2 regions of the Paenibacillus jiangxiensis genome follow, and region 2 is predicted to be linked to the other one. Evidence: riboswitches for the same ligand, from Rfam matches in the RefSeq annotation. Region 2 holds a riboswitch; the other holds the start of a gene.

Region 1 (5,552 bases), on a different contig from region 2:
CCAATTCGGCCAGCAAAGCCGCTTCGGTCTTCACGTCAAGCGCACTGGTGCTGTCGTCCAGTATCAGAATGGACGGCTTGCGTACGAGTGCGCGGGCAATGGAGAGCCGCTGCTTCTGTCCTCCGGACAGATTGATCCCACGCTGGCCCAGAACAGTATCGTAACCACTCGGCAGGCCTTCGATCGTCTCATGAAGCTGGGCCTGCCGTGCCGCTTCGCGGATATCGCCCAGTGTGGCGCGCTCATCCCCCCAGGCGATATTCTCGCGGATCGTTCCCGAGAACAACAACACCTCCTGCGGCACATAACCGATGGCATCCCGCAGTTGCCTCACATCAAGCTGCTTCGCGTCCATGCCGTCGATCAATACGACGCCTTCCGTCTCCTCATACAGCCTGGGAATCAGTTGAACAAGCGAAGACTTGCCCGAACCGGTCGCCCCCATGATCGCCACCCGCTCGCCCGGCCGCACCTGGAATGAAATATCCTCCAGAACAGGGGCGCTGCCTTCCGAGTAACGGAACCCAACGTTGTGGAACTCCACCTGTCCCTGAACGGGCCTCACTTCTCGCGTGTTGTTCGCATATCCTGAAGCGCTGTCTTCCGCTGCCAGCACCTCACCAATCCGCTGTGCCGATGCTCCGGCACGGGAATAGGTAACCACAATCCAGGACAGTGCCGACAACGCGCCGATCGTCCTTAGCGCATAGTTGACAACTGCAACAACTTCGCCGACTGAAGCCTCACCTGCGGCAATATCCACCCTTCCGTTCCACAGCACCGCTATAATGGCCAGGTTCATCAGCAGCAAAATGAACGGCATTGTCGTTTCTGTCAGCCGCAGCGCACGAACGGTGCCCTTCATCAATTCTCCGCTAAGACGGGAGAAACGCCCGATTTCATGCCCCATGCGCACAAATACCCGAATCAGCCGGATCGCGGTCAGATTTTCCTGAATAGAGCCGTTGACGCTGTCCAGCCGGCGCTGCACGCCGCGGAACAAAGCCGATGCTTTCTTCATTACAAGGTATAGAAACACCAGCAGTACAGGAACAGTAACCGTCAGAAGCAGCCCAAGCTTGACGTTGACCACGAGCGACATGATGACACTGCCCAAAACAAGCAGCGGCACACGGGACATAAAGCGAAGGCTCATGAAAATGGTATCCTGGAGCTGCGATACATCGCCAGTAAGGCGGGTGATCAGCGATGAGACCGCGAACCGGCTGAACAGCGCATAGGAAAAAGACTGCACCATCACGTAAAGTCTGCTCCGCAAATCATAAGCAAATCCCTGGCTGGCATGTGACGCATAAAATGTGCCAATGATGCCGGCGGCAAATGCGACGGCTGCCCCTGCCAAAAGAAAGCCGCCCCACAGCCAGACGGCCTGCAGATTGCCCGTCCGAATACCGTCATCGATAATTCTGGAAATGATCCACGGCTGAAGCAGCTCAACCGACAGCTCCACCAGCATCATGAAAATAGCAACAATTGAGGCGAGGCGGTACTTTTTCAGAAATGCAAATATGTATGCCATATCCCCCTCCGATTAGCACGGTCCGCCGTCCAGCCTGAGCTTTAGCGACCCCGCCGCTTAGTCCGCACCGTTAATACGTACATTGTAACAAACATATTACCGGCATCCATCTCTAAGTCCGTTCAAGATAAAACCGACTTCTCCTGTCTTGGTATAAATCACATGGTCCGCGCCCATCCGCTGGTAAACACCCCTCGGATGCATCAGCTGCCGGGTAATGACATGAATCTCCCGTTCTGTCCATGACCTGCAGATTTGCAGATAGCGGCAGGTAAGATTGAGACTGCTCTCAAATATGAAAATACAGCCCACCGTCATTTTGGGAATGACCCACTTCTCCGTCATGGACGTATCGATCCGAAGAATTTGCTCCACCCCCTGCTTCTCAAAATGCTTCTCTTCTGCGGTGCTGTTCGTCAGAACCGCAAAGGGCAAATGGTGATGCTGCAGCAGCTTCACAAATTTTCGGCCGTCGTTGTTAGGAGCAACAACGAGAATGGTCTCGGTTTGCATTCAGATCCTCCTCGATATTCGGGCAGCAAAGATACAAAAAAAGAAGCCAGGGCGTCCAAGTAGCTTCCCGCGGCTTCTCCCAAGGTCCATATGCCAATAAAGCATGGACTGGATATTAGTCGGTTTGCTGCCTCTCCCTGTACGCTTATGAGGTTAGCTGTCGGATTCGGGCGAGAGAGTCGCCCTACGCGTCCGAGACCTTGGAATCTCCTCCGCGATTCACCCCTGCAAGCCATATCTGTTCCGCCTTTCCTGCCGGAATCAGTCGGCCGCTTTGGTTCCCCCATTTTCCGCTCTGTGCGAAAATTCAGCGGTAAAAGCAAAATTATCATATAAAAAAAATCAAATTACGATTTGAATCATACACCCGCCCGGCTTATAGTGTAAAGACTTGTTATTCCCGATTCTTTCAAAAATTTGCTTTAATCAAAGGCTGTCAAAGCAGCCTGTTAAGGCGCCACTATACCAAAAGTGTTAATAGCCACTATAACCATCGGAAAATACGGTTGGACGGCTTCAGTATTCTAACTGAATTTTACTACCATCGTAGGTGCAAGTAGTTTAATATTAACGAGAACTTCTCAGTTCAAAGTTCGAAAAAAGATGACGAATGAAATTGATCCATCTTCTTAAAGGAGTGATGTGGTATGAGAAATTACCGATGTCAAATTGATGCTGTGCCGAAAAAGTCTTCCAAGTAGGGGAGCACGTACAGGGTTCCCCTGAATACAAGGAGGAGTCCAGTATTGATTACATTACAAACCATATCCAAGAGTAATTGGGAAGAATGTGCCTATCTAAAACCAAAACCGGAACAAGAAAGGTTTATGGCTGCAAATCTTTACTCGATTGCAGAGGCGCAATTTTTAGAAGGATTTGTAACAAAGGCGATTTACAAAGATGATGTAATGATTGGATTTACAATGTATGGACCAGATCCTGAGGATGGGAACAACTGGATTTACCGTTTTATGATTGACGAAAGATTCCAAGGACAAGGCCATGGTTATAAAGCTATGTTGCTGGTTATTGATGAGATAAGAAAAAGCAATAACAGAACTGAGGTTATAATGCTTGGCTACAATCCAGATAATGAAGAAGCCAGACTGCTATACACAAAATCAGGCTTTAGAGAAGTGGGACCAGCTCCTTGGGGGGAAATACTTGCAAAGTATAGTTTTGAATAACTTATCTGATTGCAATTATGAATATTATGCTGCATGAACTGAAGCCTTGACTGTATTAAACCGCCCTTTACTGGGCGGTTTATCTTTTGACCGAAAAGTTTCGTAAAATTATTGCTTCACATCACTTTTCATTTTGTCCAATAAACAACTTTGCATACCGGGTGAGACTCCATGCAGCCCGCTGCGAAATCTGCTCCTCCTTTTTGTTTCCGCCGATCTGGGAAATGAACTTCTCCATCAAACTTGCAGCCTTGCCCGTATTCCCTTGCTCCAATTGTTTTTGCGCCTGCTTCAGGGTGCTGTTCAGACGGGAAGCGAGATCGCCCTTCACTTCTTTGGCCGCACGGTACTGATCGAGCGCGGTCTGCAGACCATTCAGCGCGGCGGGCGCATGGAAGACGGGAACCGGCACCTCCGCCCAATCCGTGTCTGAAGCAAAATAGAAGCTGGTATATGACGGCTGGTTGTAGGCCGTATTTTGCCGTGCCACACCGGTCCGGTACTGCGGATCATGCATAAGCGTGTACAGCTTGCGGTCCGTTACTTCCGTGCTCAAATAAATCCGGATCGCCGAGCTGTCCGCCTTGCGGACAAGCATTTCTTCTCTCCAATCCCCGAAAATATCCGCCACAAGCGAAGGTGTGCCTTTGGTATAGTTGTTGGTCAAGGTTCCATCCGCTGTCAGCAGGACGCCGCGCTTCCAGTCTTCGATCACCGGCGTGACGTCAATCGCCCCGTTCACAATTTGCGTTGTCATATCCGCGGCCCATTTGATGTTCATATTGGTGCCGGGCATGCTGCTGCTAAGCTGCTCGCCGGCGGCCGTCCACAGGCCGACCGCCCAGGTCTCCAGTCCCCTGTGCCTCGGCTCAATATCTCCCACCATACCGCGTCCCGTATCCTTGCCGGTGTATCCGCCATAAATGACCTCACCGGTGGCCGCATCCCGCAGGGAATAGCCGTAAGGAGCGTAGGTGCCGCCTTCATGGACCATGAAAATCTCCTGTCCCGGCCGGTCCGGGTCAATATCCGTGACATGCAGCGCGTCCCCGTGCCCCAGACGGGCGATCGTACCCGGCGCGGCGCTCTGCTCGGGCATCTCATCCATGGAGCTGTACAGCAGGCTGCCGTCATCATCCAGGGTGGCCGAGCCATAGACGATTTCATCCCTGCCGTCCTGATCAACATCCGCCACGCTCAAGGAGTGCGCCCCCTGGGTCGTTAGCGTGCCAAGCTGCGGATCGGTGCCATCCCTGCCATGCGGGCCATCATTGAACGGATTGCTCATGACCGTCCAGCCGCTGTCTGCCAGCCACTGCTTCCGCAGATGCTCGCCCTCCCACTGGTAGGCTGCAACCGTTGAGCGAGTGTAGTAGCCGCGTGCCAATATAGCAGATGGCTGAACCCCGTCCAGATAGGCGACTCCTGCGAGAAAACGGTCCACCCGGTTGCCGGGTTCAATCCGGGCCATGGCGTAATCTCCCCACATCAGCCCGTCATCATGCCGTTCCGGCTCATATCGCACGGTATCCAGCTCTTTCCCGCTATCCCCGTCAAAGACCGTTAAATACTCGGGTCCGTCAACAATAAAGCCTTCAAAGGTGCGCAGATCGTTGCGGCTGCTGCGGGCGGGCGCGTATTCATCCATAAAATAGTCCGCAAGCTTCTCCGCATCCGCGCGGGACAGCGGATATTCGTACCGCTGTTCGATGCCGAAGCATTCCTCCAGCGTCGCCGGCCAATGCCCGTTTCGGACCTCCTCATGCTGGTCCCAATTCATGAACATATCCACAACGTGTTCATAATAATCGTCGCTGCTCATCCGGTAATCATCCTTATGGCTGTAGCCTGCCCGGATGTCCTCACGCGGCATGGTAATGTACTGCTCCTTGCCAGGTCTCCCTTTTTTATAGTAGCTGATGACTTTGGTGCCGGGCGCCGTTTTGAACATAAGCTCTGCCCGTCCGTCCCCGTCAAAATCATAAACCAGCATCTGCGTATAGTGCGCGCCGGCACGGATGTTAACTCCCAGGTCGATCCTATATTTTAAGGTTCCATCCAGCTCATAGGCATCAATGTAAGTATTGCCGGTGTAGCCTTTTTGCGACACATCCTTGGAATTGGAGGGGTCCCATTTTACGAAAAACTCATATTGTCCATCCCCGTCGGTATCGCCCACACTCATGTCGTTGGCAGAGTATGTGTAGGCTTCCCCGGCAGGAGTAACCCCGTCGGCTGGCTTTTGCAATGGCAGATCGTAAAATGCGCCGTTCCAGGGGCGAACCTCGGCACTTCTTTCCAGTTCCATGCCA
Region 2 (5,552 bases):
AGGTGCCGGGCGTCAAGATCAAGCTGTATATGGACTCCTCTCATAAAGAGCTGAAAGCCCGTTATATGTATGCAGCCAAAGCCGCACTGTCCAACTTCAGCAAGTGGTACGGGCCCTATCCCTACTCCACCTTGTCCATCGTCGTTCCTCCGCAAAATGCAAACGGCGCCGGCGGAATGGAGTATCCGACGCTAGTTACGGCTTTCGGGGCTGACGATGCCGCGCCGGGATATAGCCTGGAGCGAACCGTGGTGCATGAAATCGCCCATCAATACTTTTACGGCATCGTGGCCAGCAATGAGTTCGAAGAACCGTGGCTCGATGAAGGGTTCGCCTCCTATGCGGAGGATAAATTAATGGAACAGGAATACGGCCTCATCCCGAACACGCCTTTGCAATCTGGACAGGTCTATGCCCCTGAACCGCTGACCCGTGAAGCATGGAAATACAGCTCGCCCAGCCACTATGCGCAAAATGCTTACCTGCGCGGCAAATTGGTGCTGCTTGGCATGGAACGGCAGCTGGGAAGCGCCAAAATGGAAGCTTTGCTTCGTTCCTATGTGCGGAAATACCGCTTCAAGCATCCATCCACCCAGGATTTTCAGCGAGTGGCGGAGAAATTGACGGGCAGGTCATGGTCCCAATATTTCAATCAGTATGTATACGGCAGCCAGATGGCCGATTTCGCGGTGGACAGCATTCAGCTTCGCAAGCTGGAGAATGGGATGTACGAGTCTGTCGTTACCGTTTCCAAAAAGGGTGGCGACGTGCCGGCAGTGCCCGTACAGATTACGTTCGAGGATAAAAGCAGCGTGCAGAAAACATGGGACGGCAAGCAGCAAAAGGTAACCTACCGTATTCAAAGCCGGTCCCCTGCAGTCTCGGTGGTCATTGATCCCCTTCATACGATCCCTCTGGAGAACAACCACCTGAATAACACACTGCTGGCCAAGCTGCCGGAGAAAACCGAAACGCGCTGGCTTCTGGGGATGACCAGGCTGGCTGAAGCTCTGATTGGAAGTCTGTCATGGTGAGGTGTCCGAGGTGATGAATTCTGTCAAAGAGGGTTGGACGCTCGTCCGCTTGCACTTTTTCATCGTAATTCTGCTGTTTATCTACCGTCTTGTCTGGGGAGTATTCAACTATAAATACACCGAGTCGGGGATCGTGCCCCTGCTGCTGCGTTATCCGGGAAGCGGGCAGAGCGAGCTCAATCAGACCTTATTCTGGATGGAGAGCCAAATTGCATTGACGCAAAATTCTTCCGTCCATCTGTATTTCTGGGTTCTGCTTGCGGTCATCATGCTGCGCATGCTGTTGACCCCTTTGGTCCGGGTGGGTGTGTATTACAGCCTGCACATGAAGAAAGAACAGGGGCGGCGCTCCTTTCTCATCGGCATCCGTCTGTTCTGGCGTTCGTCCCTTTTATATTACATGGTTGAAATCTGCCTTCTGCTGCTTCCCGGATACTGGATTATACCGCGTCTGCTGCAGACTCTGTCCGGTTCAATGAACGAGCCGCTCCTGGCTGCCGTCCGTCTTCTCCCCTACATCGCTTTATGGGGCGTTTTGGCCTGGCTCATCCGTCAATGCGTGATGTACATGCAGTTCGGAACGATCAGTGGGAGGGGCGCGTGGTTCTCGCTCGCCTGCTGCATGCGGCGAATCCTGCCCGGTATCGGAATATCCGCACTGCTCGGAGCATCCGTAATCGTCCTGCTCTCTATCTTTACCGCTTCGGCCTGGCTGTGGACAGGGCTGCTTGCACTCATTCTGCATCAGACCTACCATTTTATTTCTTCACTTTTTACAATATGGCATACGTCCGCACAGTATCATTTATGGAATACGGCCTGTGATTCGTTCGCCAAGGAGTAAATTGATGCCAACCCCTGCATTTCAGCGAATAAAAATATATTGATTTATCAAAAGTATAGGTTCATTCAATTACACTTAACATAGTGTTTTCGATCTTTTATGTCTCTGCTTGCTGCAGAGACTATTTTTTTGAAGTTTTTTGCTATGAAACATTTGCCAAACCATGCTGCCTTTGTTACAATAGTCGCAGTGAACTGATAGTAACAACTTTGTAATTATTGTTGTAACCTTTTTAGACAAACCATTCATGATTGTTCATACGCTTCAAGGTGCATATCTAAGTGAAGCCGAATTCCCGGCACCTGGGAAGCGGGGGAACCAGTTTTGGGTGAATTGATCTCGCAACAGAGGGATCATAGGGGAACCTTCTACCGAACCCTTAAGCTAACCTCGCAGGCATTGGAAGGGGTTTGTATTTTTTTGAAGAAGAAGCTAACCATCGCACTCATGAGTGCAGCAATCGCCTTCTCGGCGTTTTCGTTCGGCGCAGGAAGCGTATATGCGGACTCTAAAATGGACCAGATCATCCAGGATGCCAAAGGCACTTCTTATAGAGCAGGCGGCACAACGTTGAGCGGATTTGACTGTTCCGGATTTACAAGTTATGTATTTGAGAAGCTTGGTCTCGATCTTCCACGCCAATCCTCCTCCCAATTCGATATGGGAACCTCCGTTTCACGGGATGAAATGCGACCTGGCGATCTGGTATTCTTTAACACCAACGGAAGAGGAGTTTCACATGTAGGTATCTTTGTAGGGGACGGCAAGTTTGCCCACTCCTCCTCATCGCGTGGTGTTACCGTCAGCTCCTTGAACGAAAGCTACTACGCCAATCGGTATCTTGGTGCCAAACGTGTCATGAGCACATCCACTTACGAATCTGTTGCCCTTGACTAGAAATCATTACATCATTCATATGAACTTCAATAGCAGCTTCGATTCCGATTGGAATTGAAGCTGTTTTTATTGCCAAACAGGTTTAACTGGAGTACCATTTTTAAGTAGTAATGTGTAGGGGGAAAAGAATATGTCCGCCGGATCAACAAGCTATCAGGTCGTTCCGATGAGTGAAGAGCAGGCGGCTGCCATATGCGAGTGGAAATATGAACCGCCTTATGATATTTACGGCTGGCTCCCCTGGGAGCAAATGAAGGCTCTCGATATCGAATTCGCCAACCCGGAGCTGCGAAGCTCCCAATATGTCGCCGTATTGGCTGAGTCAGGCGATCTGTGCGGATTTGCCCAGTATTTCCCCATGGAAGGGGTGACCCGCCTTGGTCTAGGAATGCGTCCCGAGCTATGCGGTCATGGACATGGCGCGGAGTTTGTGAAGGCTATCGCTGAGGAAGCCAGGCGCCGTACGCCGCAAAATGAGATCGACCTCGAAGTCCTCGTCTGGAACAAACGGGCCATCAAAGCCTACCGGTCGGCAGGCTTTCGGATTACCGATACCTACGAGCGCCAGACTCCCGAAGGGATGAAGCCTTTTCATTGCATGGTCTACAAAAATGGTAAAGGTACAGACGATATACCAAACGCCCCGGATTCAGAGTAATTAACTCTAGACCAGGGCGTTTTTCCATTTAAACGCTTATTATGCTTAAGTTAAATTCGGCTGTAGGGTTAATCCTCCGAACGCATTCGCTCGAACGCTTCATTGTACTGCTGCGCTTCTTTTATATCTACTGCTGTGATCCCGCCTTCATCCCATGAGGTAAGACGCAGTGTGACCGTCTTGTAATCAATGGTGATAAACGGATGGTGATTGAATGCTTCCGAAATACCAGCTACCTCATCCACGAATGCGATTCCCCTCATAAAGCTGGAAAAGACATATTTTCGGACAATCCAGCGTCCCTCTTCAAGCTCCCAGCCCTCCAACCTCTCCAGATGAGCCTCTATTTCCTCTAATGTAAAAGGCATTGTAATTCCTACTCCTCTCCGTTATACGGAAGCCGTTCCTGATGTCTTTAGGGTCAGTGCCTATATCGTGTTTCATATTACCATGGCTTCGGTGAGAAATCCACATGGTTATGTTATACGAGCGACACGAAGGTCAGCTCCTCTTCTCCGATCAGAACATCGATCCGGTAGTGGTTCCGGTCATGAATGACGACTCCGCTGCCGACCGGAATAACCGGCTCTTCCCCAAGCGCATAAAAGAGATCCTCGGCCAGCGCCTCCTGAACCTCGACACGTTCCTCGCCGCCCAGACACTCCCATTCCTCTGCTTCCATTTCAAAAAAAAGGTAGCTGTCCGGAATACGCCCTACTGCAGCCGTTAACTCCTTAAGAATATGCTCATATTCCCTTCCATGCTTAACACCCATGCGAACTCTCCGCTCCTTATTCCAGATTGAATTCATGTTCTCAAAATTGTCATTAAACAGAGTTGTCTTCATTATACCGTGAAATCCCCCTTAAAAAAAAAGGGGCTTTTGTCGATAAATATGGTAATCCGTTTCATCAAAATGCGTTGGAGGGCAAGGATGTCCCCTGGCCGACCGGATGTTCTACCAATTTCTCATGGACGAGGTGTACAATGCAAATTTCAACAATTATAGGACTTGCACTCGGGCTCGTATCCCTGGTTGTCGGCATGATCCTCAAAGGGGCGCCTGTCGTCAATTTGGTCAATAACCCTGCTGCTTACATGATTATCTTTGTAGGCACAGCCGCCAGTGTATTCATGGCCTTCCCGATGTCGGATATGAAGAGAGTACCCAAGCTTTTCAAAATAATTTTCACTGAGCAAAAGCTGCCTGACCGCCAGCAATTGATCACTACTTTTATGGAGTGGGCGTCCATCACCCGTCGTGAAGGTCTTCTGGCCCTTGAACCCAAAGTGGAAGAGATCGACGACGCCTTTCTGCGCAGCGGGATGCGGATGATCATTGACGGCAATGATCAGGAATTCGTGCGTGATGTTCTTATGGAAGATATCAATGCCACGGAGGAAAGACACCGGGCCGGTGCGCAGATCTTTTCCCAAGCTGGCATGTATGCTCCGACACTGGGGGTGCTCGGGGCGGTCGTCGGTCTGATTGCGGCTCTTGCCGATCTCAGTGACATGGAGAAGCTCTCCCACGCCATCGCCGCCGCCTTCATCGCAACACTTCTGGGTATCTTTACGGGTTATGTATTATGGCACCCCATGTCGAATAAACTAAAACGATTGTCCAAGAGAGAAGTTGATATCAAGCTGATGATGGTGGAAGGCCTGCTGTCCATTCAATCGGGCGTATCCACCATAGCTATCAGCCAGAAGCTGTCCGTATTCCTCACTCCTACAGAGCGGGCTCAAATGAGCGACAACGAGAAGGGAGAGAGCGACAGTGAGTAAAAAAGGCAGACACGAGCCGCATGAGGAGCATGCGGACGAGAGCTGGCTGCTTCCTTATTCCGATTTGATGACCCTGCTGCTCGCCTTGTTCATCGTTCTGTTCGGTATGAGCTCGCTGGATGCCAAGAAATTTGAAGAAATGGCAAAGTCAATGAGCTCCGCCTTCAGCGGGGGGAGTGGTGTACTGGATAACACCTCCGCCAACCCGGTCGAAAACCCCTCCGTGGATATGGGCAAGAATAGGGAAACCGTGCAGGACCCCGTGAAGAGCAAGTCGTCCAGCGAGCTCCAGAAGGAGCTTGCCCGCCGCGAGCAGGAAGATCTGGAGAAG

Evidence for each region. Region 2 has a riboswitch for cyclic di-AMP ahead of ACI1P2_RS28640 (C40 family peptidase). Riboswitches for the same ligand answer to the same signal wherever they lie in the genome.
Region 1: another riboswitch for cyclic di-AMP. It lies ahead of ACI1P2_RS01010 (hypothetical protein); the one in region 2 lies ahead of ACI1P2_RS28640 (C40 family peptidase).

The regions. Positions count from the first base shown of each region.
Region 1 is NZ_JBJURI010000001.1:215,791-221,342, forward strand. It holds gene ACI1P2_RS01005 (ABC transporter ATP-binding protein) at 1-1,540, opposite strand, end outside; gene ACI1P2_RS01010 (hypothetical protein) at 1,637-2,053, opposite strand; cyclic di-AMP (ydaO/yuaA leader) riboswitch at 2,182-2,376, opposite strand; gene ACI1P2_RS01015 (GNAT family N-acetyltransferase) at 2,800-3,240, shown strand; gene ACI1P2_RS01020 (rhamnogalacturonan lyase) at 3,362-5,552, opposite strand, start outside.
Region 2 is NZ_JBJURI010000043.1:25,031-30,582, forward strand. It holds gene ACI1P2_RS28630 (M1 family metallopeptidase) at 1-1,034, shown strand, start outside; gene ACI1P2_RS28635 (hypothetical protein) at 1,048-1,878, shown strand; cyclic di-AMP (ydaO/yuaA leader) riboswitch at 2,154-2,292, shown strand; gene ACI1P2_RS28640 (C40 family peptidase) at 2,299-2,775, shown strand; gene ACI1P2_RS28645 (GNAT family N-acetyltransferase) at 2,906-3,433, shown strand; gene ACI1P2_RS28650 (4a-hydroxytetrahydrobiopterin dehydratase) at 3,502-3,801, opposite strand; gene ACI1P2_RS28655 (hypothetical protein) at 3,915-4,208, opposite strand; gene motA (flagellar motor stator protein MotA) at 4,421-5,221, shown strand; gene motB (flagellar motor protein MotB) at 5,214-5,552, shown strand, end outside.